3 regions of the Paenibacillus sp. Marseille-Q7038 genome follow, and region 2 is predicted to be linked to each of the others. Evidence: predicted binding sites of a transcription regulator. Region 2 holds the regulator's gene; each other region holds the start of a gene.
The links. Region 2 encodes LexA, which represses DNA repair genes until DNA is damaged. Its sites were predicted from a motif close to CGAACATATGTTCG; they were not measured.
Positions count from the first base shown of each region.

Region 1: ACWPWY_RS07880 (DUF6434 domain-containing protein) is a predicted target of LexA. The motif match lies at 3,439-3,452, and genes of this name have one in related genera.
Region 3: addB (helicase-exonuclease AddAB subunit AddB) is a predicted target of LexA. The motif match lies at 5,349-5,362, and genes of this name have one in related genera.

Region 1 is NZ_CBCOOM010000001.1:1,617,429-1,625,916, reverse strand. Features, by position in the region: gene ACWPWY_RS07900 (aminotransferase-like domain-containing protein) at 1-674, shown strand, start outside; gene ACWPWY_RS07895 (D-alanine--D-alanine ligase) at 688-1,629, shown strand; gene ACWPWY_RS07890 (aminotransferase class I/II-fold pyridoxal phosphate-dependent enzyme) at 1,623-2,786, shown strand; gene ACWPWY_RS07885 (DUF3221 domain-containing protein) at 2,901-3,254, shown strand; gene ACWPWY_RS07880 (DUF6434 domain-containing protein) at 3,489-4,049, shown strand; partial or broken gene ACWPWY_RS07875 (hypothetical protein) at 4,156-5,046, shown strand; gene ACWPWY_RS07870 (YitT family protein) at 5,286-6,158, shown strand; gene ACWPWY_RS07865 (manganese catalase family protein) at 6,342-7,187, shown strand; gene ACWPWY_RS07860 (LysE family transporter) at 7,383-8,018, shown strand; gene asnA (aspartate--ammonia ligase) at 8,199-8,488, shown strand, end outside.
Region 2 is NZ_CBCOOM010000001.1:2,300,024-2,308,511, reverse strand. Features, by position in the region: gene ACWPWY_RS10915 (SIR2 family protein) at 1-1,002, shown strand, start outside; gene lexA (transcriptional repressor LexA) at 1,101-1,727, opposite strand; gene yneA (cell division suppressor protein YneA) at 1,906-2,277, shown strand; gene ACWPWY_RS10900 (methyltransferase) at 2,673-3,200, shown strand; gene ACWPWY_RS10895 (HAD family hydrolase) at 3,229-4,014, shown strand; gene ACWPWY_RS10890 (FixH family protein) at 4,119-4,523, shown strand; gene ACWPWY_RS10885 (cupin domain-containing protein) at 4,584-5,126, opposite strand; gene metH (methionine synthase) at 5,325-8,488, shown strand, end outside.
Region 3 is NZ_CBCOOM010000001.1:2,818,883-2,827,370, reverse strand. Features, by position in the region: gene ACWPWY_RS13440 (16S rRNA (uracil(1498)-N(3))-methyltransferase) at 68-838, shown strand; gene mtaB (tRNA (N(6)-L-threonylcarbamoyladenosine(37)-C(2))-methylthiotransferase MtaB) at 841-2,184, shown strand; gene ACWPWY_RS13430 (NUDIX hydrolase) at 2,277-2,714, shown strand; gene ACWPWY_RS13425 (Na/Pi cotransporter family protein) at 2,773-3,738, opposite strand; gene ACWPWY_RS13420 (class I SAM-dependent rRNA methyltransferase) at 3,866-5,230, shown strand; gene addB (helicase-exonuclease AddAB subunit AddB) at 5,527-8,488, shown strand, end outside.

The DNA.
Region 1 (8,488 bases), 680 kb from region 2:
TGCCTTCGTATCATAATCCGACAGGGATAGTCATGTCCCCCGAGAAAAGACAGGGCCTCATGAAGCTGATGGCGGGATACGGAATTCCAGTGATTGAAGATGGTTTTAATGAAGAACTTCGTTATTCGGGCTCACATGTATCGCCGCTGATCGCAACGGCCGGTGCAGGCAATAGTGTGATTTATCTTGGAAGCTTTTCTAAAGTCTTGTTCCCTGGTCTTCGGGTAGGATGGGTGCTGGCTGATCAGGAATTAATCTATTATCTGGAGAGTATCAAACGGGCACAGACAATTCATACGTCAACTCTAGATCAATCCATTCTGTATCAATATCTATACAACGGTAATCTAGATAAATATTTGAAGAAGGCGAAAGCGGAATATAAACGCAAATATGAGCTGACTCTGGAATGTTGCAAGCAGCATGTACCTTTTCAAGCATTGACCGGGGACGGCGGACTGCATTTGTTTGTGGAGTTTGCGGATGGTTTTAACACGAAAGAACTGCTTGAGGCATGTCGTGCGCAAGGTGTTATTTTTACGGCAGGAGAGATGTTCTATACCGATGGCGGGGGACAGCATACGATGCGGCTGGGGTTCTCCAGAGTGACGGATGAGGATATACGCAAGGGGATTGCGATTATTGGCAAAACGGCGCACAAACTAATGGGATGAAGGAATGATGAAAATGTTGAAGGTTGGCGTAATTATGGGAGGTATTTCTTCTGAAGTGGAGGTGTCACTGAACACCGGCAGAGAGATGATGAATCATTTGGACCCTAATAAATATGAGGTGATTCCTGTTGTATTTAGTAAGCCTGCAGAACTTGTGGAGAAGGTAAAGAGACTTGATATTGCACTTCTAGCTCTGCATGGGGCTTACGGTGAAGACGGGACAATACAGGGGATGCTGGAGACGCTAGGTATCCCGTATACAGGAAGCGGAGTACTGGCGAGCAGTCTGTGCATGGATAAGGATCTGTCCAAAAAAATCCTCCGCTATGAAGGAGTTAATACACCAGGCTGGCTGTGTTGGAACAGTATGGAAGACTATTCACCAAAAGACGTTCAGCAGCTGGGATATCCAGTAATGGTAAAGCCAAATACAGGCGGTTCCAGCATAGGGATGGAAAAAGTGAACGATGAACAGGATCTTCATAGCGCGGTCATGAGGGCTTTTGCAAGTGACCCCGATCAGTCGATCTTGATTGAACGATATATCACAGGTCAGGAAATGACGTGCTCCATTCTCGATGGAGAAGTTCTGCCTATGATAGGAATTACTTCGGCATCTTCGGAATGGTTCGATTACAGTGCCAAGTATGAGGAAGGTGGAGCGGATGAGGTGGTAGTGAACCTGCCCCAAGAATTAGATGAGTTGGTACGTAAGACGGCAATGACCTGTTACCAAGCATTGAAGTGCAGTGTATATGCCCGTGTCGATATTTTGTTGTCGGATGGTGTTCCTTATGTCCTGGAGATGAATACGCTGCCTGGAATGACAAAGACGAGTCTTCTTCCTAAAAGTGCTGCCGCAGCCGGAATATCTTTCAGTTCATTACTCGACCGGATTATCAGCTGTTCCCTTAAGAAAGCGCAACAAGACCAAAGGGGTGTCGCTTCATGTTAACTCATTGGATTTCCCCGAAGGTAAGAGACATTCCACCATCGGGAATACGTGCATTCTTCGAACTAAGCAGCGGCAATCAGGATGTCATTTCACTCGGTATAGGTGAGCCGGATTTTATTACCCCCGAACACATTAGAAAAGCATGTATAGATGCACTGAACCAGGGAGCAACGAGTTATACACCCAACGCAGGTTTGGTTGAACTTAGAGAGGAAATTGCCAGCTATCTACAAAAAAACTTCCATCTGCACTACGACCCTGCAAGCGAGGTGCTGGTTACTGTAGGTAGCAGCGAAGCACTGGACCTGGCACTCCGAGCGTTCACCGCTACGGGCGATGAAATTCTTCTTCCTTCTCCGAGTTATATCGCTTATTCGCCGATCGTCTCTTTGAACGGAGGTACAGTAGTGGAGGTAGAAACGAAAGCGGAAGAGGGTTTCCAGTTAACTGCCAATCGTTTACGGCAGATGATTACTCCACGTTCCAAGCTGCTGATGCTGAATTATCCGAACAACCCAACGGGAGCGATCATGACTGCCGAGGACTGGCAACCGATTGCTGACCTTGTTAAGGAAAATAATCTGCTAGTTATCTCCGATGAAGTATACGCCGAGCTAACTTATGACGGGAAGCATGTCAGTATTGCTTCGCTGCCAGGAATGCAGGAGAGAACCATTGTACTAAGCGGATTTTCTAAAGCATTCGCAATGACGGGCTGGAGAATCGGCTATGCCTGTGGTCACCGCGATCTGCTGGCAGCGATGCTGAAGATCCATCAATATACGGCAATGTGTGCCCCCGTGCTAGGACAGATTGCTGCACTCGAATCCTTGCGTCATGGTCTTGAGTCGATGAATGAGATGAGAGAAGCGTACCGGAAGCGCCGGGAACATCTGGTGAACGGATTTCGGTCGATCGGAATACCTTGCCATGTACCGGAAGGAGCATTTTATGCCTTTCCAAGTATCGCTCACACAGGGCTTGACTCGGAGACGTTTGCCTATCAGTTACTGAAGGAATCGGGTGTTGCCACTGTTCCCGGGCATGTGTTTGGCTCAGGGGGAGAAGGTCATATCCGCTGTTCTTACTCGGTATCTACGGACAAATTAACGCAAGCGCTTGAGCGGATGGATAGTTTCATGAAGGTGAAAATATAAATGCAGGAATAGAGAATTAAAAAAACGTCAATTGTATACTATTTGAATTTGATGGAACTAAGTGATCATGCTCTGCGTCAATCTCCATATAACGTAATCATATGGAGGCTGACTATGAAAGCTTTATTACGTATCTTTTCTATTACATTTCTGATGTCATTCGTATTGATTGGTTGTGTTACAGAAACAAGTGGGGGCAACAAAATCGATACTAGGAATGAGGGAATTCAAGAAATAGTCGACACTGATGAAGATTTTCAAGCTATCGTAGTAAACAAGGATGAGACATCAGTAACTGTTTCCAAAAGCGGACTCAATGAAAAGGTAAAAAGAATCTATACACTTGCAACAACGAAAATAGATTACGTTGCAGAAGTGGGTGACAAAGTAAAGGTCTGGACTACAGGACAATATGAAGAAAGCAACCCGATTCAAGGAAAAGCAATAAAAATAGAAATAATCAATTGATTGCTAATAGAATTTTAATTGGCCAATCGAATAAATAAATTACATCGCTATCGTAATAAGATCGTTCAATAAAACAGTTAGTCTTGGATATTAGTATTCAATCCATGGCTGACGCTGTTTTTATTTAAGCCACAGCTATTTTCTAAAAGTTAGTTGTTTATATCTGTATTTCTTTTGATTAAAAGGAACAAACGTTCTATAATGGATATATTTAGGAAATGAGGATGTGTTGTGTTGAGACCTAATCTAACAAAAGATATTAACATTCAAAGTTTTATAGATTTTTATTGGTTGAAAGAAGAACTTCAAATGTTTTGCAGAGAGAATGGGATCAGTGCTTCAGGCTCAAAGATAGAAATTGCCGATCGGATAGAAACATTTCTTCGAACGGGAGAGATAAAAAAACCTACTAAAAAAACAAGAGTGAATAAGAGAGTAGAGTCTCCAGTAAATTTAAGTCTTGATACAATTATTCGGGAAAGCCATCGTTGTAGCCAAGAGGTAAGAGCATTTTTTAAGACAATTATCCCTAAATTCCACTTTTCTACCTATATCCAAGACTACTTTAAAAACAATGTTGGAAAAACATATCGTGATGTTGTAGGTGCATGGTACGAGGAAGAAGAACGAAAGAAAGACCCCTCATATAAGAAAAACATTGCCCCTCAATTTGAATACAATCAGTATATTCATGACTTTTTTGCTGACCCGCTAAATCAAGGGAAGAGTCGGGAAGAAGCGATTGAAAGTTGGAATCAAATCAAGAAACTTCCTGGAAACAATAAATATAAATAACATGACCTGTTTTTGTTCTAAGAACCATTATATTATCTCATGCTACACCACAGCTACCTGAACTTCCTACATAACATAAGGGTATTGAGAACGGAGGGATTTTATTATGACACCGAAATTAATCTTGATCGAGGGACTACCTGGATCTGGGAAATCAACAACTGCTCAACTTGTTCATGAAATTCTTACGGAGAAAAACTTGAAGTCTCAATTGTTTTTAGAAGGGAATCTGGATCATCCGGCAGACTATGACGGAGTCGCTTGTTTTACCCAGTATGAATATGATGAACTATTAAGTACCCATGACAAGTTTAAAGATCTATTTAATAGCTACACTACTATTCAAGGGAACAATTACTTCCTAGAATACCGAAAAATAATAAATGAATATGGGACAAGTATTCCAAATGAATTAGTACAGGCAATTTTTAAACACGATATCTATGAATTATCGCTGGATCAAAATAGGAAACTGATCACCGAAAGATGGAGGCAGTTTACTGAACAAGTTTTGAATGGAACAGATATCTATGTCTTCGAATGTTGTTTTATACAAAACCCCGTTACGATGGGAATGATTAAATATGGTGCTAAGAAAGAAGACGTCATCAGTTGTGTTATAGAACTTGCAACCATTGTTGAGAAATTGAATCCGTTGTTAATTTACGTAGAACAAAATGATCTTGCTCACTCTTTCCGGAAAGCGGTTAAGGAGAGACCTTAAGAATGGTCAGAGGGGTTTATTGAATATTACACAAACCAAGGATTTGGACAACAGCAGGGTTACTATGGATTAGAAGGAACGATTCAAGTTCTTAAGGCAAGAAGGGAATGGGAAGAAGTTATATTTAATCTCCTACATATATCAAAGGAAAAAGTGGATAATTCCAATTATACTATGAAGGATTATAAGCAACGTTTAGAAGAGATTATCTCAGAATATGTTATTTCATCAACGAACCAAGAGATTCGAACAGATAATAAAGGTATTCTATAACGCAAACGAAGTCCTATAGTCAGATAAAATACGAAGAGGTAGCCGGCATAGCGATCGGTTGCCTCTTTTTTCATCCTTACCCCACCGAATGTATGTTTATTTGGAGGAAAGAAAGAATGAATAGAAGCATCATGTATGTTAGAAGAACTCCTTTTCATACTAATGACAAGCAATTTGCCAAAATGGTGATAATTATTATAGACTGTTTTCTAGCAGATATTGTCCAAGGGGGAAATGTAATGATTCAAAAGAAACAACAAAAACTAAATACACCAAAAATAGTCTCTAAAGTATTACTGATTATGATTGGGGCTATCATAGCTGCATATGGCTTAGAAGCAGTCCTAATACCGAACAACGTCTCAGACGGTGGGGTAACCGGACTAAGTATCGTGGGTTCCCAACTGTTTGGTTTACCACTAGGGGTGTTAATTGGAATAATTAACATTCCTTTTGTGTGGCTCGGATATAAGCAGATAGGTAAAAGCTTTGCTATTTATTCGGTAATCGGTATTGCGACGCTGGCAGTAAGCACTAGTCTTATGCACCATGTACCAACGATTATTGAAGGTGATACCTTGTTAATTACCGTGGTTGGCGGGATTATCATCGGTTTTGGTATGGGGTTAGCTTTACGTAATGGTGGGGCACTTGATGGGATCGATATGTTAGCTGTTCTGTTATCTCGAAAATTACCTTTCGGTACGAGTGATCTAATCTTATTCTTAAATATGTTTGTCTTTATTGTTGTTTCTACTGTATTTGGTCTACAAGGGGCCATTTTATCCGCACTCGCTTATTTTATTGCGTCTAAGGTAATCCACATAGTTGAGGAAGGTCTTAGCGGCTCTAAAACGTTCAAGATTATTACAAAACAACCGGAAATCATGGTAGAAACCATTCGTGACCGATTAGGACGTGGAGCAACATATACAGAAGCATACGGTGGTTACTCTAATGAACAATTCAAAGAAATCACTTGTGTAATTAACCGCATGGAAGAAAGTAAAATTAAAGAAATTATTCATGAAATTGATCCGAACGCCTTTATTGTCGTATACGATGTAGCAGAAGTGAAGGGCGGTAGTTTCAAAAAACAAAATATTCATTAATAATAAAAAAACGCGTTGGGGAGAAGTATTTCTCGCCAGCGCGTTTTTTGTTTACCTTGTATGTTCGATGACGGTTATTATAGCTTTCTAATTTCTTTAATGATAATTTTGTCATTATAGGCATGATTTTCGTGCGTTCACATACTTTTAGATATAATGCATATCGAATAAGAGGTGATTTTGTTGTTTTATCATATTAAAGAACTTCAATATCAAGCAAAGCCTGATCGTCCAGATCCTGTCTATGCAAGAAAACTCCAGGAAGTATTGGGCGGACAATTTGGTGAAATTTCTGTTGCTCTACAATATCTTTTCCAAGGTTTTAACGTTAGAGGAGACGGTAAATACAAAGATTTAATTATGGATACAGGAACGGAAGAGCTTGCTCATATTGAGATGCTTGCAACGATGATAGCTAGGCTTCTTGATGGTGCACCAGATCTGGAACTTGAAGATGCCGCTAAGGATCCGATTATTGCAGCTATCTTAGGTGGGTCAAATCCACAACATGCCATCGTATCGGGTCTTGGAGCTATGCCATCTGATAGTAACGGCTATCCTTGGAATGCAAAATATATTATAGCCAGCGGTAATCTTTTGGCAGATTTTAGAGCTAATCTAAATGCTGAATCCCAAGGAAGATTACAAGTGGCTCGGCTGTACGAAATGACCAACGATCGTGGGGTCAAGGATATGCTATCTTGGCTGCTTGCTAGAGATACAATGCATCAAAATCAATGGATAAAAGCGATTAGAGAATTGGAAGAAAAGGAATGTGATGTAGTAGTCCCAACCACTTTCCCTAGGGAACTAGAAAAACAAGAGGTATCCTATGTATTATTTAATTTTTCTCGCGGAGAAGAAGATGCTTCATTTGCAACGGGAATAGCACCAGATGGAAGAGGACATTTCCAGTATGTAGCTGCCCCTCAACCCTTAGCACCTGAGCCTAAGTTACCACCAGCACCTGAATATATATTTGACACTCCACCTTGTGCTTTAAGAAAAAGTAATCTAAGACCCTACTAGTACGAGTAGTACTATACGTTAAATGACGTTGAGATTAAGATCTCAGCGTTTTTATTCTGCCAATATAGATAAGAACGCCTAATCGAGTTTAGGGATAGTAAAGGTATATAGATGATCTTAGGTCATATCTCGTTATTAATGTACATAAAATGTAAATAGTACAAGCTTTGTATACCTATGCGGGAGTGATGTGAGATGAGCGTAAATATACTACTTAGTTATATTATTTTAGGACTAACTTTAGCCGCTCCCATAGGGCCGGTGAACTCCGCTAGGATTGACAAAGGTATAAAGAACGGTTTTTGGCATGCGTGGATCGTGGGGGCAGGCTCTATGTTGGCAGATGCAGCCTTCATGTTATGCATATTTTTAGGACTTGTTCATTTTCTCTATATACCTTTTGTCCAAGTGTTTTTATGGCTCTTTGGTGGATTCGTCTTAATCTATAGTGGGATTGAAAGTATCATCAAAGTGAACAAAATAAATCTGAGTGAAGTAATAATAAAAAAAGATTCCATGCTTAGCTGTTTTTTACTCGGTTTCTTCATGTCCATAACAAGCCCTTTATCCATTCTATTTTGGCTTGGAATCTACGGCTCAATCCTAGCCAAGACAGCTACTTCATTTGGGACAAGTCATTTATTACTGTACAGTGGCATGATTTTTTTGGGATTAATGATTTGGGACTTATTTGTAGCAGGTTTAACCACTGGACTACGCCGTTTTCTGAATGATAAATTACTTGCTACTATTTCTGTGATATCAGGGATTTCACTCATTGGTTTCGGTGTTTATTTTGGTATTCAAGGCATGATCGCTCTAATAGGTTAGCTTCGTGGTTATCAGCCTATTTATGGGTAATCTCTATTGGACAAAGCGACAGTTTACTTAGGCATACATACACTGTTCTGTCATCCTAACCGACCATGTTTAAGTACATTATGAGAGGGCGGAAACTACTTGTTGAGAACAGTAACTATACCTGAATGTTATGAATCCATATTAAATAGAATGGATACTGCTGTCGCTATTCAGAAAGTAAAATCGTTTTTTCAAACTGGGCTGGAAGAGACATTAGATGTTACGCAAGTCTCATCTCCGATTATGGTGAAAGCAGGAACAGGCATTAATGATAATTTGAACGGAACAGAGCGAATTGTTTCATTTGATCTACTGGATTTAGAAGGTGAATCGGTTGAAATCGTGCAATCCCTTGCAAAGTGGAAACGCTCTGCGCTTGCACAATACGGTTTCGCGAATGGAAAAGGGTTGTATACTGATATGAAAGCGGTAAGGCGAGA
Region 2 (8,488 bases):
TTAAGATCTGCTAGTATATCGCCGGAGGTAGCTTCTGATAAAAAATTCTCAGGTTTATTAAGAGCGAACCCCCAAGTACTACAAGCAATATTAAATCAGTTGGAATCTGGTGCAACAGATGAAATTTTCTTACCAGAAGGTGAAGGGATTTCTATTAGAACCGAATTTGATGGTGTTGAATTACTGGATATTAACTTAATTAAAAATTTGTCTTTGACACCAAATCCAAGTTGGCATGGGAAATGTGATCTTGCACTGCATCCAAGCAATATGTACATAGAAGATGTAGATATAAAATTATTCTACAATCAGAGATTAGTTACTCTAATTTTCGATGTTTCTCCATTTAATGTTAAGTTTATAATTGGTACAGAAGATGAGTCGCAAAATTTTAAATTTGATTTCAACGGTGCTCTAATTCCCAATGTTTTACGAGGTAAACATGTTTATGAATTTTTTAGGGAATGGATAACAGGGAAAGAGTTAAGATTTTTTAGTGATAGTTTTCCTTTTCAAAATATCCCAAAAATACAAGATATAAAATTGGATAATGCAGTAGAAGCTTTAGATGCCAGAATCGAACTCTACAATAATCTATTGCTAATACAAAATAATTTTCAAGTTAAATTTAATATACCTAATGAATTAACTGAAGATGATATTAAGTCGATAACTGATCTTATAAACATTTCGTACGGGAAAAAGAAGAGGTTAGAAGAATGCACAGTCGAATTGGAGAATGATCATTCATTAATTAAAACTATTAACACGCACTCTTTTTCATACAAGTTCACTTTTAGCGAAAAGGAAACAATTAGACTCTTTGGGCAAGAGATAAATGTGGGTTTTCCAGTAATAGATTCAGAGGATTTTTATGTAGTTGATATTGATCGAACTTTAGAGGATTTACAAACTAATGCTAGTGTTAAACTTAAAATTAGGAGCCGAAGTAATAATATTTATCTTTATTTTGAGGATAATCCACCATCTGAAGATAAATAAAAGTAGTGGAGTAAAACGTGAAAAGCAGAGATCTGAGTTATAAGATCTCTGCTTTAAAAATATAAGTGCAAATTAAATTATTTTTATTTTTTAAAAAATTAATGAAAATCACGGAATAGGCCAATAACTTTACCTAGTATAGTTACTTTGGTAAGCCGGAGAGGTTCATATGTAGGATTCTCAGGCTGAAGACGTACATGATCTTTTTCTTTATAGAAAGTTTTCACTGTAGCTTCATCATCTTCCGTCATAGCTACGACGATTTCACCATTGTTAGCCGTTTGTTGCTGACGAACAATGACATAATCCCCATTGACAATACCAGCTTCGATCATACTATCTCCTACTACATTCAACATAAACACTTTCTCTTCTCCCACATATTGCATAGGTAAAGGGAAATAGTCTTCAATATTTTCTGTTGCAGTAATAGGAATACCTGCGGTTACTTTACCGACTACAGGAACTCTAACAACCGTCTGAGCAAATTGGCTTGTCTCATCTAACTCATCATGACTCAAAAGCTCAATTGCACGAGGTTTTGTAGGGTCTCTTCGAATTAAACCTTTTTTCTCCAAACGATCCAAGTGTCCGTGAACAGTGGAGCTGGACGCGAGTCCGACAGCTTCACCAATCTCTCTTACGGACGGTGGATATCCTTTTAATCGAACTTCATTTCGTATAAACTCCAAGATTGCTAATTGCCTGCTGGACACCTTCGACATACCGTATCAACTCCACTTAATAACGTTTGGGAAAATTATAGCATAGAACCTCCGTTCGTACAAACGTTAGTTCTAAAATAGAACGAACAATTGTTCTAAAAAGTTATTGTCCAAAACACATGTTCGTGTTATAGTGATCAATATAGAAATGAGAACAAATGTTTGGAGGACGATATATATGCTAAAATACAGTACATACAATAGTATCTATAGCAATGCAGAAGGAACTAAGAATCATACTTTACTTGGTAAGTTACTTCATCAATTTATTTATAATAATAGACGCTTTTTGGTTCGCCTGGTCATCATTCTTAGTGTTGCTTTTTTATGTCTAACTGGGTTTATGACGGTTCTTACTAATGCAAGTAAAATTGTTTCCTACCAAGAGTTTGTTGTATCTACAGGAGATTCTTTATGGTCGATTGCTTTGGATCATAAACCACATCGCATGGATACCAGGGAGTATGTTGAACAAATTAAGCGGCTGAATGTGATGGAAACGAGTGATATTCAAACAGGACAAGTATTAAACTTACCTCATGTAGAGTAAGAAAAGATGCTTTTTGTATTTTAGAATTTTTGTATTAAAAAAGTTTAATGAAGTCTTACTTTAATTTTACAGTTCATTGATGCTGTCTATATCGTTTTTTAATGCATGATCGGCAAGGGCGCAATTCACAATTGTGTCCTTTTTTTGTTGTTTACATAAGGAGGTCTTGCCATACAGGTATATACCTTGACAACCCTTTATTTACATGGCAAAGTTAAGGAGATTGTGCTTTTTTAAGGGAGTAAATTAGATGAAGGAAGAGGATTCCATTATGCTAAAACCACTTTTATTCCCATGAAAAAAAGATAGGTTTAATCATAGTTATGAGTGGAGAGTTAGTATATAACTACCATGATATAATAACTGGATTGCACAGATTTTAAAGGGGGATTTACATGGCAAGTTCATTTGAAAGAGCAGTCAAAAGGAATCAACACAAAGTAAATAAGAATCGCAAAAAAAAGGGACAACCCGTCCTTGGCTCCGGAATGGAAAATGAAGATATTTTTAAAGGAAGAGCATTTATATTTCCTTTCGTACTCGTTGTACTAGCCTTTATGTTCTTAACGCTTAGCGGCCTTACAAAAGGCGGCGTGGCTGGATTTGATTGGGTTGTATTTGTACTTTATATGGGACTAGCACTGATGTATTTCTTCCGTCGTCCTTATCTTAAAGTAGGTAAGAAACGGATCAAGACTATTAAGCTAAGCAGAGAACGTTCACTTGGTGCAGAAGACATCAAACGTATTGTGGTAGATAAAGGGTCTATTATTATTGAACACAACGATAAAGGCAGTAACTGGGCTTTTAGTCGTTTGCTTAATTTATATGATACCGACGCAATGGGCGAAAGATTAATTACCTTTGCACAGGCACATCAGATTCCGGTAGAGGATAAGAAAGCTCTAAAAGAAGCTAAATAAATCGATATACTCAAGGGGAGAGAACAAGATGTCAATTAAAGCAGTGATGTTCGACTTGGATGATACCCTGCTATGGGATGAAAAGAGTGTGGAAGAGGCTTTCTACGAAACATGTCTCTATGCCTCAAAAAAATGCGGTGTGGATCCTCATGAACTTGAAGTATCGGTAAGAAACGAAGCTAGAAAGCTGTATGAATCTTATGAAACTTTTCCATTCACGAAAATGATTGGCATCAATCCCTTTGAGGGACTATGGGCGAATTTTAATGCTGGAGAACAGCCTGAATTCAGAAAGCTCGAACAATTAGTACCCGGATATCGTAAAGATGCATGGACGAATGGACTTGCGGCACTTGGTGTGAATGATAGCGAACTTGGTGCAGAGTTAGCTGATAAATTTGGTAAAGAGAGAAGATCTCGTCCTTATATGTATGATGAGACTCTCGAAGTTCTCACAGAGTTGAAAGGTAAAGTGAAGTTGCTGCTTCTCACTAACGGATGTCCTTCTTTGCAGCAAGAGAAGCTCGATGGTGTGCCTGATTTGGTTCCTTATTTCGATCACATCATTATTTCTGGGAAGTTTGGTAAAGGAAAGCCGGATGCTGCGATATTCCATCATGCCTTATCCCAGCTTGATGTGTCCGCAGAGGAAGCGTTAATGGTAGGAGATAAGCTGACTACTGATATTAAGGGTGCGCTTTCTGCAGGCATTAAAGCAGTGTGGATTAACCGTAATGAGAAAACAAACGATCAATCCTTTCAACCTGATGTTGAAATTAAACATCTTACAGAAATTTACGAACTGTTATCATAATAGAACAACTTTAGATTTCACTTCCATGAACCGCTTGGCTGTTTGAATAAAACAGAAGCGGTTTTCTTTTATCTTCATACGAATAGAAGAGAGGATTTATAAAGATGAGACGATTATTTGTATTACTATGTTATGCGATGATCTCCCTCATATTATTGAGCGGATGCCAAAAGGAAGGAAGCGAATTCACGGAAATGAAATTACTTGAACCAATAAAGGTAGAACTCGTTGTTCCTGAAGGGGAAGCAGTTGCAGTCTCTGACCTTGTACAATTGGAAGCCATTGTTACTCAGCAAGATGAATACATAGATGATGCAGACGATGTGACATTTGAAATTTCTTTAGAAGGCAGTATAGGATTAGAAGTGGATACAACATACGATGGGGAGGGGAAGTATACCGCAGTGTATCAGTTTCCTGTTGAAGGAATATATAAAGTTACTTCTCATGTAACAGCGAGAGGGATGCATTCTATGCCATCGAAACAAGTAGAAGTTACTAAAAAATAGCCACAAAAAAACCACCCTATGAATGATCTCACAGGGTGGTATATTTACTTATCATATGAATTAGGCCTTGATAAAGCTAGGATCTGGGTACGGATCTGCAACCCAGCCATTCTGTTCAATAAACAATCGAACAGCGATGATTTGTTTGTTATCCATAAGTGTAAAGAAGTGAGGCGTGTTTTCAGGAACAGAAATGACATCACCTGGCTCAAGCTCTACGTTGAAGTAGCCTGTTTGTTCGTCACCTTTAATGATAAAGATCCCTTTACCAGAAACGATCGCACGAATCTCATCTTCTGCATGTGTATGAATTTCTTCAAACTTAGCAAGCTTTTCTTCCAGATCAGGAGTAGCTTCTGACAGAGTGATGATATCCCAGATTTGATAACCTCGGCGGGCAGCCAAATCTTTAATTTCGGTATCGTAAACATCCAGGATTTGTTGTTTTTCTTCATCATTTAATACAAAGTTATTTTGAAGTTCAACTGGAAGTTTTGATGCATCCCATTTTTCAAAAAGTACTTCATATTGATTGAGGAAGGAACGAACATTATCTTCACCTGTGATTCTTTCGTTCGTGTTTCGAATTAAGATTTCTGCCATTTACTTTCCCTCTTTTCCACTTGGTTTAATTGCTATTATAGCGAATATTCTCCTTTTTGTCGATTGACTTTTTGTCAGTTATCTTCATTAATATCCTGAAATCATTGTTATGACGCGGTTCTTCGCGATTTAAATATTCTTTCATAAAACTTCCTTTTCTGCTAAACTTAGACGTAACGTTTTGCGGGAGGTATGAGGGTGGATAAAATCAGTCTGCAAGAAGCATTACAGAAGCGAATATTAATCTTAGATGGTGCTATGGGTACCATGATTCAACAGGAAGACCTGACTGCTGAAGATTTTGGCGGGGAGGAACTGGATGGATGCAATGAAATGTTAGTGCTCACAAGACCTGAAATCATCCAGACGATACACGAACGTTACCTTGAAGCGGGTGCGGACCTTATTGAAACAAACACTTTTGGTGCAACTTCTGTTGTTTTGGCTGAATATGATATACAAGATAAGGCGAGAGAGATCAATCTGGCAGCTGCAAAGCTTGCAAGAGCAGCTGTAGATAAATATAGTACTCCAGAGTCCCCGCGTTATGTCGTCGGAGCCATGGGTCCTACAACTAAGACATTATCTGTAACAGGTGGAGTTACATTTGATGAACTAATTGAGAGTTATGAAGAACAGACTCTAGCTTTGATTGATGGAGGCGTTGATGCGCTTCTCCTTGAAACATGCCAGGATACCTTGAATGTAAAAGCGGGAAGTATTGGAATTCGGAATGCTTTTGAAGCTCGTAATATAACACTGCCTATTATGATATCCGGTACCATTGAACCTATGGGTACGACATTGGCAGGTCAAAATATAGAATCTTTTTATGTCTCGTTAGAACATTTGAGTCCGATATCGATTGGGCTTAACTGTGCGACAGGACCCGAATTCATGAGAGATCACATTCGTACACTTTCTGCCATGTCAAGTGTTGCAGTTAGTTGTTATCCAAATGCCGGTCTGCCAGACGAGAATGGTCACTACCATGAATCCCCTGAGTCTTTAGCTGTAAAAATCGCTGCCTTTGCGGAGCAGGGATGGCTTAATATTGCCGGAGGATGCTGCGGAACAACTCCAGAACATATCCGTGTATTAAAGGACAAGCTCGATCTGATTGAACCTCGTCCGCTAACGGGTACACACCCTCCGGCAATCTCCGGGATCGATCCTGTTTATATTGAACAAGACAATCGTCCTTATATGGTAGGGGAGCGGACGAATGTGCTGGGGTCGCGAAAATTCAAACGATTGATTGTCGAAGGTAAGTATGAAGAAGCTTCTGAAGTCGCTCGTGCCCAAGTTAAAAATGGAGCCCAGGTCGTTGATATCTGTTTACAAGACCCTGACCGTGATGAGACAGAGGATATGCGGAAGTTTTTAGAGTTGGTTGTGAAAAAAGTGAAAGTTCCATTAATGATTGATACAACCGATGCTGATGTGATTGATCTTTCTTTACAGTATTCTCAGGGTAAAGCTATTATCAACTCCATTAATTTAGAAGATGGTGAAGAAAAGTTTGAAAAAGTAACGCCTATTCTTCGTAAATATGGCGGAGCGGTCGTTGTAGGTACAATAGATGAGCGGGGGCAGGCCATTACCCGTGAAGATAAGCTTGAAGTAGCGAAGCGATCGTACGATCTTTTAGTTAATAAATATCATCTCCGTCCGGAAGACATTATTTTTGATACCCTTGTTTTTCCTGTTGGTACAGGAGATGAACAATATATCGGTTCTGCAGGAGAGACGATTGAAGGAATTCGTCTGATCAAGGAAGCATTGCCTGAAACACATACGATTTTGGGAGTTAGTAATGTTTCTTTCGGTTTGCCGGAAGCAGGTAGAGAAGTCCTGAACTCTGTATTTTTATACGAATGTACCAAGGCGGGTCTCGATTATGCGATTGTAAACACAGAGAAAGTAGAACGTTATGCTTCGATTTCACCAGAAGATAAAAAACTGGCGGAAGATTTGATCTACCGGACCAGTGACGAGACGTTAGCTGCTTTTGTAGCAGCCTTTCGTAATAAAAAAGTAGAGAAAAAAGAAAAAATCTCGAATCTTTCCCTAGAAGAGCGTCTTGCGAGCTATGTAGTTGAAGGAAGTAAAGAAGGTCTTATTCCGGATTTGGAACTCGCGAGAGCGAAATACAGCCCGCTTCAGATTATTAATGGTCCTTTAATGAAAGGGATGGAGGAAGTTGGGAGACTGTTTAATAACAATGAGCTGATCGTTGCTGAAGTGCTCCAGAGTGCAGAAGTGATGAAAGCCTCTGTATCCTACCTAGAACAATTTATGCAGAAGAACGAAACTTCTGTTAAAGGAAAAATCATGCTCGCCACTGTAAAAGGTGATGTACATGACATTGGCAAAAATCTAGTAGAGATCATTCTAGCCAATAACGGTTACCAGATTGTGAATTTGGGTATAAAAGTACCACCAGAACGAATTATCGAGTCTTTCCGTGAAGAGAAAGTGGACGCAATTGGTTTGTCTGGATTGCTCGTAAAATCTGCTCAACAAATGGTAATGACGGCGCAAGATTTACGTAATGCGGGTATTGACGTACCTATTATGGTTGGCGGCGCTGCGCTTACACGGAAATTCACAAGAACAAGAATTAGACCCGAGTATAATGGGATGGTCCTTTATGCTAAAGATGCAATGGATGGACTTGATATTGCTAACAAATTAATGGATCCGATGACTAGAGAAGTGATGGTTATGGAGATGGAACGGGAACAAGAAGCGGAGGCAAATGCAGCTGAAAAAGTAATTTCTCTTCCCAAGCTTACACGGGTGGAACGTTCCAAGATTTCAGTAGATGCTCCTGTATATCAGCCGCCAGATCTTGTAAGACACACACTTCGTAATTACCCAATTGGTCATATTCTTCCTTATGTGAACATGCAGATGCTGCTGGGTCATCATTTAGGGCTTAAAGGTAATGTAGAACAATTGCTTGCAGCTGGCGATCCCAAGGCAGTTCAGCTTAAGGAAACGGTTGATGAAATTATGGACCTTGCTGTAAGAGATGGAATTATTAAAGCGAATGCAATGTATCGATTTTTCCCAGCTCAGTCTAAAGGAAACGAAATATTCATATACGATCCAGAAGATCATACCAAAGTATTACACACGTTTGAGTTTCCTCGTCAAAAGGTCGAACCACATTTGTGTCTCGCAGACTTTCTGAAACCTGTAGAATCCGGTACAATGGATTATGTCGGTTTTCTCGTGGTAACAGCAGGACATGGAATTTCGGAACTCGCTCAGGTATGGAAAGAGAAAGGTGATTACTTGAGATTTCATGCTCTGCAGTCGATTGCATTAGAAGTGGCAGAAGGACTTGCAGAACG
Region 3 (8,488 bases), 520 kb from region 2:
TCATTTTCATGACAACACTGTATTTTAATCTAAACCATTGATATGAAAAGACAGGTGATCATCGTCCATGCAGCGTTATTTTATTGAACCAAATCAGCTAGAAGAACATAAAGCAACCATTACTGGCGACGATGCAAGACATATCACGAAGGTAATGCGCGGCAAGACAGGGGATAAGCTGATCGTAAGCAACGGAGTTTCCCGGGAAGCGCTGGCTGAAATTTCGGAGATTGAAGCTTCACAAGTAACGGTGTCTATCATAGAGTGGCTGCCTATGGATCATGAACCTAAAGTCTCGGTAACCATCGCCCAAAGCTTGCCTAAAGGGGACAAGATGGAACTTGTCATCCAGAAATGCACTGAAATTGGAGCTGCCGTGTTTATTCCTTTCGTCTCGGAGCGAACCATAGTGCAGTATGATGCCAAGAAAGAAGGCAAACGTCTGGAGCGTTGGCGGAAGATTGCCAAAGAAGCTGCCGAGCAAAGCCATCGCAACAAAGTTCCAAAAATCACGGAATCAAAATCATGGAAAGAGCTTTTGGCTTCTTTTGAAGAGTATGATCTCGTATGTTATTGTTATGAAAAAGAACAAGGATTGCAGCTGCGCGATGTGGTGAAGCCGTTTGCTGACAAACTGAAAGCAGATCCAAGTATAGATCCGCGTGTTCTTGTGATCGTGGGTCCTGAAGGTGGATTTACTACAGGGGAGTCAGAAGCAGCAGAAGCAGCGGGAGCGAAGTCAGTTGGATTAGGGAAACGAATTTTGCGTGCAGAAACGGCCGGGATGCTGGCTCTAACATGTATCTTATATGAAACTGAGGAAATGGGAGGAATGTAATTATGCCATCCGTGGCGTTTTACACCTTGGGTTGTAAAGTTAACTTCTATGATACTGAAGCCATTTGGCAACAATTTAAAGATGCAGGATACGAGCAAGTAGATTTCGATTCTCAGACAGCCGATGTCTATCTGATTAACACGTGTACGGTTACGAATACAGGCGACAAAAAGAGTCGTCAGATTATTCGCCGCGCCGTTCGCCGTAATCCTAATGCTATTATTGCAGTAACAGGTTGCTATGCACAAACCTCACCAGCTGAGATTATGGATATTCCCGGAGTAGACCTTGTAGTAGGTAACCAGGACCGTGATAAAATCATCCCGTACGTCAACCAAATCAAGCAAACTCGTGAGCCGGTTAATGCGGTACGGAATATTATGAAGACACGTGTGTTTGAAGAAATGGACGTACCTGATTTTGCAGACCGTACCCGGGCGTTTTTGAAAATTCAAGATGGATGCAACAATTTTTGTACGTTCTGCATTATCCCATGGGCAAGAGGGCTATCTCGCAGCCGTGATTCCCAAAGTATTATTATGCAGGCTCATCAGCTCGTAGAAGCCGGATACAAAGAGATTGTACTAACCGGTATTCATACAGGCGGTTATGGCGATGATTTGGACAATTATGACTTGTCGAGCCTGCTATGGGATTTAGACCGGGTAGATGGTCTAGAACGGATTCGGATCAGTTCCATTGAAGCCAGCCAAATTGACGATCGTATGCTCGATGTACTAAACCGCTCATCCAAAATGTGCCGCCATTTTCATATTCCGCTCCAAGCGGGGGATGATAACGTCCTGAAACGGATGCGCCGTAAGTATACGACAGAACAGTTCTATAATAAAATGCTACGGATTCGTGAAGCCATGCCGGATGTAGGAATTACTACGGATGTGATTGTTGGATTCCCAGGAGAGACAGATGAGATGTACAGAAATGGATACGAACTCATGAAAGCTATCAATTTCTCGGAAATGCATGTGTTCCCTTATTCCAAACGTACAGGTACTCCGGCAGCGCGCATGGAAGATCAAGTAGATGAAGAAGTGAAAAATGCACGCGTTCAGGAACTCCTGCTGTTATCTGACTCCATGAAGCTGGCTTACGCTCAGAAATTTGTAGGCGATGTACTGGAAGTCATTCCGGAAGGAAATGCAAAAGAAGACAGAGAAAGCGGCAGACTGCATGGATATAGTGATAACTACATCCAAATGGAGTTTGACGGTTCCGAAGAATTAGTAGGCCAGCTGTGCCGAGTCAAAATGACGAAGGCTGGTGTGGATGCAAGTGAAGGACAACTTGTACGTGTGATGGATAACCGAGCTAAGATTATAATATAAAAAGAGGGCAAGGATTTCACTGCTAAGGAGAGGAAACACTTCGATCCCTAGGTTGTTGAAATCCTTGTTTGTCCAAAGAGGGGAGAATCGACATTATGGCAGCTAAAGAAATTTCAGCGGGTGGAGTCGTATACCGCAATTCAGAAGAAGGTCTTGAAATCCAATTGATCGTAGACAGATATGCAAAAATTTCACTTGCAAAAGGTAAAATGGAGTCAGGAGAAACGATTGAAGAAACGGCGCTACGTGAAATCCAGGAAGAAACAGGAATGATCGGCAAAATCATCGAACCCGTCGATGTCATTAAATATACGTATGAACATTCTTCACTTGGAACCGTAGATAAAGAAGTTCACTATTATCTCGTAGAAGCATTGAGTGGAGATTTGCAGCCACAGGTAGAAGAAATTAAAGGTGTAGCATGGTATAAACCGTTGGAAGCTTGGGAAAAGCAAAAGCAAAATGGCTATGATAACAACGATAAAATTCTGAAGCAGGCATTGCAAAAGCTTGGTATTGAAGTAAAGTAGACTGTATATTTCAATACGAAGTGTTGGTTTCAATGTGATCGCATAATTTGAGGATCGTTTATTTTTGCTCTAAACGATCCCATATTTTAAGATAACAGAGCGGTAGGGCGAGCAGGGAACATACGATATTAAAAATGGTTTGGGCATGTGCAATCTGCGCGCCAGGATCACTAGTGAAATAAGCAACTGCTTCATAAAGCCAGTGAATCAGCGGAATAAACAGCAGTGCTCCTGATACATTCAATATGACGTGAGACCAAGCGACAAAATGACCGGCTCTGCTTCCTCCAGCTGCAGCCATGACCGCTGTAACACAGGTTCCGACATTAGAACCAAGTACAATCGCGATCCCCACTTCCGGCGGGAGTACACCAGAGCTGGCAAGTCCAATGGCCATACCAATCACTGCCGCACTGCTGTGTACAATCGCGGTAAGACATGCCCCTGCAATTACGCCCCACCAGACGCTGTGACTCGCTTGGTGAATAAACCAAGGGAAAAGCCCTCCTTGTTCCAAGGCGGGGCCTACTTTTTGCATGATGAATATACCTAGCATAACAAGAGAAAAACCTGCTCCTGCAAGAAGCACGTACTGGATGTTCCATATCGAAGCCGAAATGCGGCTACCTGCCTTTGTTTCTCCTAGCATGACGATTATAGCCCATGCTCCTAAAAAGAAAAGTAACATCGGTAAAGCGTACTTTCCAATCTGGAGACTTAGCAGTTCTGTGGTGATACAAGTACCAATATTACTGCCAAGAATTATGCTAAGTGTTCTTGCATAATTAAGGAGTCTCGCGTTAACTAAACCAATGGTCAACACCGTGACGGCTGTACTGCTTTGCAGCACGGCCGTAATGCCTGTACTGAACAGCATGCCCTTAAGGGGAGTGGAAGTAGCCCGTTCCAAAGAAGTGGCGAGAGATCGTCCGCCTGCCTTATGGAGGGAGGCTTCCATTAGCTTCATACCTGCAAAGAACAGGATAAGACCATAAATGAGTGGAAACACAACAGATCTAATCATAGGGTATGCACCTTCTCTCGCACGACTTGTCTCTTTTTCCATCTTATGTGCAAAAAGGGACGACCATGACAAGCAGGGGAGCTCCCGTGAGATCTAGTTTTGATTGATAAAAGGAGTTGTACGTATTTTGGCATCTGTAGTCCTTACGAAAAGCCGTAAGAAACGTATTGAACAGGGACATCCCTGGATATTTAAAAATGAAATAGAGTCGGTAGAAGGTCAGCCTCAGCCAGGCGAACTGGTGGAAGTGAAGAATCATCAGGGCCGTTATCTTGCTACCGGTTATTATAATCCGGCTTCACAAATCACAGTGCGGGTAGTATCTTATGAACCCATCACAGCGATGGACAAAGCCTTTTTTGTAAGTAGATTTGAGCAGGCATTACAGCACCGAGAACGTTTTGTAACCGGTGGCGACGCATATCGCTTGGTTTATGGCGAAGCTGACTTTGTACCGGGACTCACGGTTGATCGGTTTGGGGATGTACTTGTTGTGCAGCTGCTGACGCTCGCTATGGATCAGTGTCGTGATGTAATCGTAGAAGCTTTAGTGGAAGTAGTGAAGCCAAAAGGTATTTACGAGCGCAGCGATGTGGGTGTTAGAGAGCTGGAAGGATTGGAGCAAGTCAAAGGGCTGCTCTACGGAGAATGTCCTCGGCATGTAACCGTAACCGAGAATGGACTGCTTATCAAAGTCGATATCGAGCAAGGACAAAAGACAGGTTATTTCTTTGATCAACGCGAGAATAGAGCTGCCATTCATCCACTGATGAAGGGCTGGGGTCATAGAAGCGGAATTGCCTTGCAAGAAGTAGAAAAAGACGGGAAACTAACGCAGGTACCTGTTAATAAAAGTGGAAAAGAAGTCACCTTCCCTTATTGGGACGGAGCTACGGTTCTTGAGTGTTTCTCACATACAGGCAGCTTCACGCTGAATGCTTGTAAATATGGAGCGAAACAAGTCACATGTCTTGATATATCGGAACATGCTATTGAAAGTGCACGTGAGAATGTGAAGTTAAATGGCTTTGAAGATCGTGTTGAATTCGTTGTGGACGATGCGTTCCAGTATTTGAGAAATCAAGTAAAAGGGCTTGAAGAACGTGCAGAACGTGCGAAAGCCGATAAAAAAGTCGACACTTCCAAAGCAATGACTGCAGGAGGCGGACGAACTTTTGATGTTGTTATTCTCGATCCTCCCGCGTTTGCGAAAACACGAAGCGCAGTAAAAGGGGCTGTTCGTGGATATAAGGATATTAACCTGCATGGGATGAAGCTTGTTAACGAAGGCGGATATCTTGTCACAGCAAGTTGTTCTTATCATATGCGTCCGGATCTATTTCTTGAAACCATTCAAGATGCAGCTGCCGATGCTGGTAAAATTTTGCGTCTGCTCGAATGGCGTGCAGCAGGTAAAGATCACCCACAAATTTTAGGTGTAGAAGAAGGACATTATTTGAAATTTGCCATCTTTGAAGTGCGTTCAAAATAATAAATAAGAATCTGCCCTTAATGCGGTTAGATTAGAAAAAAAGCATCTGTCTACTCTTTGTTACTAAGAGCAGCAGGTGCTTTTTTTGCATAGTTCGTACTGCATTGGCTTCTATTACCAAACGCATGTTCCTATTCGCAGAGGTATGGTATACTGAAGGACAGAATGTTAAGAGAGTATATTAAGAGATATTCTCCTGTTTTCATAGATGTTTTCATAGATATATATAAATATTTTGCAGATAAAGAATTGATATTTAACACACATAAAAAATGAGAGAAAGCGAGGGGTGACCATTGCCTCTTCATATGCTTATAGGCCGTGCAGGTACTGGGAAAAGCAGTTCGATCATCAAGGAGATCACCGAAGAACTCCGTCAGAATCCTGGAGGGAAACCAATCATATTGATTGTTCCAGAACAAGCCTCCTTTCAGACGGAGACAACGCTGATTCGCTCTCAGGAAATTAAAGGTTCAGTCCGGGCTCAGGTACTCGACTTTCGCAGACTTAGTTACCGGGTTATGCAGGAAACGAGCGGTTCTGCGCTGATTCCTGTTGGTTCAGAAGGTAAAAAAATGCTTCTGTACAAAATTGTACAACGGCGCAAAGACGAGTTAAAAATTTTCTCCGCATCAGGCGGTCAGATGGGCTTTGTAGGTCATTTAAACAATCTGTTTGCCGAACTCAAACGGTACGGGGAACCGGAACGGGCGATCAAAGAAGAACTTGAAAATGCAGAGCAACTTCCGGGAGCAGGAACGATTTTACGTCATAAAATGCATGATATTGCTGCTATCTATCGTGACTTTGAAGCAGAAGTATCTCGTTTTCACATGGACGAAGAGGATACGTTAGTGAAACTTGCTGATCAGCTTCCTGAGTCGGATTATGTGAAAGAGGCAGATATTTGGATTGATGGGTTCCGTAGTTTTACTCCGCAGGAACTTGCGGTGATTCGGCAGCTTGTTATTCATGCTAGATCCGTAACCATTGGCTTAACCCTGGACCGTCCTTACGGGGAAGGGGAACAACCGCAGGAGTTAGACCTGTTCTATCAGACAGCTTCCGCTTATATCAAGCTGAATGGGATGGCATCAGAGCTTGGAGAATCCGTTCGTACGACGGTACTTGCACCGGAGAGATCTCCACGTTTTGCTTCTTCTGCACTGGCTCATCTGGAGTCTGGATTTGAGAAGCGAAGAGTGATGCCAGCAGACAAGGATGACGGCGGAATTGAGATTCGCAGTGCTGCGAGCAGCCGGATTGAAGTGGAAGGTATGCTAAGAGAGATAGGGCGACTTGTACGTGAAGAGAATGTCCGTTACCGGGATATCGCGGTCCTGGTTAGAAATATAGAGGCGTATGAAAATATCATATCTCCTCTCTTCCAAGATTACGATGTACCTTATTTTCTTGATAAGCGCAGAGATGAACTTCATCATCCACTAGCAGAGTTTCTGAGATCAGCAATGGACATCGTGCGGCATCGCTGGCGGTATGAAGATGTATTCCGCGCGGTCAAGACTGATTTGCTTCTTCCTTTGGATGGCTCAGTCAGCCGATATCATATGGACATACTTGAGAACTATGTGCTTGCGAGCGGGATTTCCGGATATCGATGGACTGATGGGAAACCGTGGAGAGCAGCCCCAAGTTTATCTTTGGAAGAAGAAGAAGGGGCAGAGGCTCAGCGTGAAGAGGCTAGCCGTGAAACGGTTCAGATGCTTGAGAGGTGCCGAGAGGTGATTACTTCTCCGTTATTTGCATTTGAGAAAAGAGTCAAAAAAGCAAAAACCGCAAAAGAGTTCTGCTCGGCTTTATTTTTGCTGCTGGACGACGCAGAAATTGCAAATAAGCTTGATGCACGAAGTCATGAGGCATTGCAGACAGGTAAACCGGAAAAAGCACGGGAACACCGCGGTATGTGGGGAGCAGTGCTTGAACTTTTGGATCAAGTAGTAGAAATGATGGGCGAAGAAAAAATGGATGCAGAACTTTTTGCAGGCATTTTGGAAACAGGCTTGTCCGAGCTGAAACTCGGTTTAGTTCCGCCTGCTTTGGATCAAGTTCTAGTTGGTTCAATGGACAGATCTCGCACAGGGAACGTTAGTCATATTTTTATTCTTGGAGCCATCGATGGTGTGCTTCCGCAAATACAAACGGAGGATGGAGTCCTTACGGAAACTGAACGGGCAGCCCTCACCGAGTATGGAATGCAGCTTGGCCCAGATTTGAACCGGAAAATGCAGGATGAACGTTTTCTAATTTACAGTGCTTTTACGCAGCCAAGCCATAAATTATGGATAAGTTATCCTCAAAGTGATGAGGACGGTAAGACGCTTCATCCTTCCGAAATGATTCGCTATTTGAAACGGATGTTTCCGGGGCTAAAAGAGAAAACGTTGCTAGACGAACCCGCGTCAAGTGATCCATGGGAAGCACATCAACAATATATAACACATCCAGATAAGACCATGGCTCATCTGATCAGCCAGCTTCGGGAATGGCGCAGAGGACAGGCGATCCCCGCTGCTTGGTGGGATGTATATAATTGGTACCTGAGTCAGCCGGATCCGCAGGTACGACTAGAACGAATGCTTGGATCTGTTTTTTATGAGAATCGGACAAGATCGCTAACCAAGGAAACCAGTAGAAAGTTATATGGTAACAAGCTGAAGACCAGCGTTTCTCGAATGGAGCGTTTTGCGATGTGTCCATTTTCTCACTTTGTTTCCCACGGATTGAAGCTGAAAGAGCGTCAGGTGTATCGCCTGAAAGCACCGGATATCGGACAGTTGTTCCATGCGGCACTGAGCAAGATGGCAAGCCGACTTAAAGAGCAAAATCGGAATTGGGGCGCACTGACCAAAGAGGAATGTGTGCAGGAGGCAGAAGCAACGGTTGATGTGCTTGCACCTCAGCTGCAAGGCGAGATTCTACTGAGTTCAGCTCGGTATGGATACATTTTTAGGAAGCTGAAAAATATTGTCAGCCGTGCTTCGATCATTTTAGGAGAACAGTCGAAACGCGGAAACTTTGAGCCGCTGGCACTTGAACTCGATTTTGGACCAGATAAACCGCTGCCGCCGCTTACATTTGAACTGGCAAATGGGGTTGTCATGGAAATCGTGGGGCGGATTGACCGTGTGGATGTAGCAGAAGGAGAATATGGAGATATTTTACTTCGAGTGATTGACTATAAATCCAGTCAGACGGATCTGAAACTTCATGAAGTATTCTACGGATTATCACTTCAGA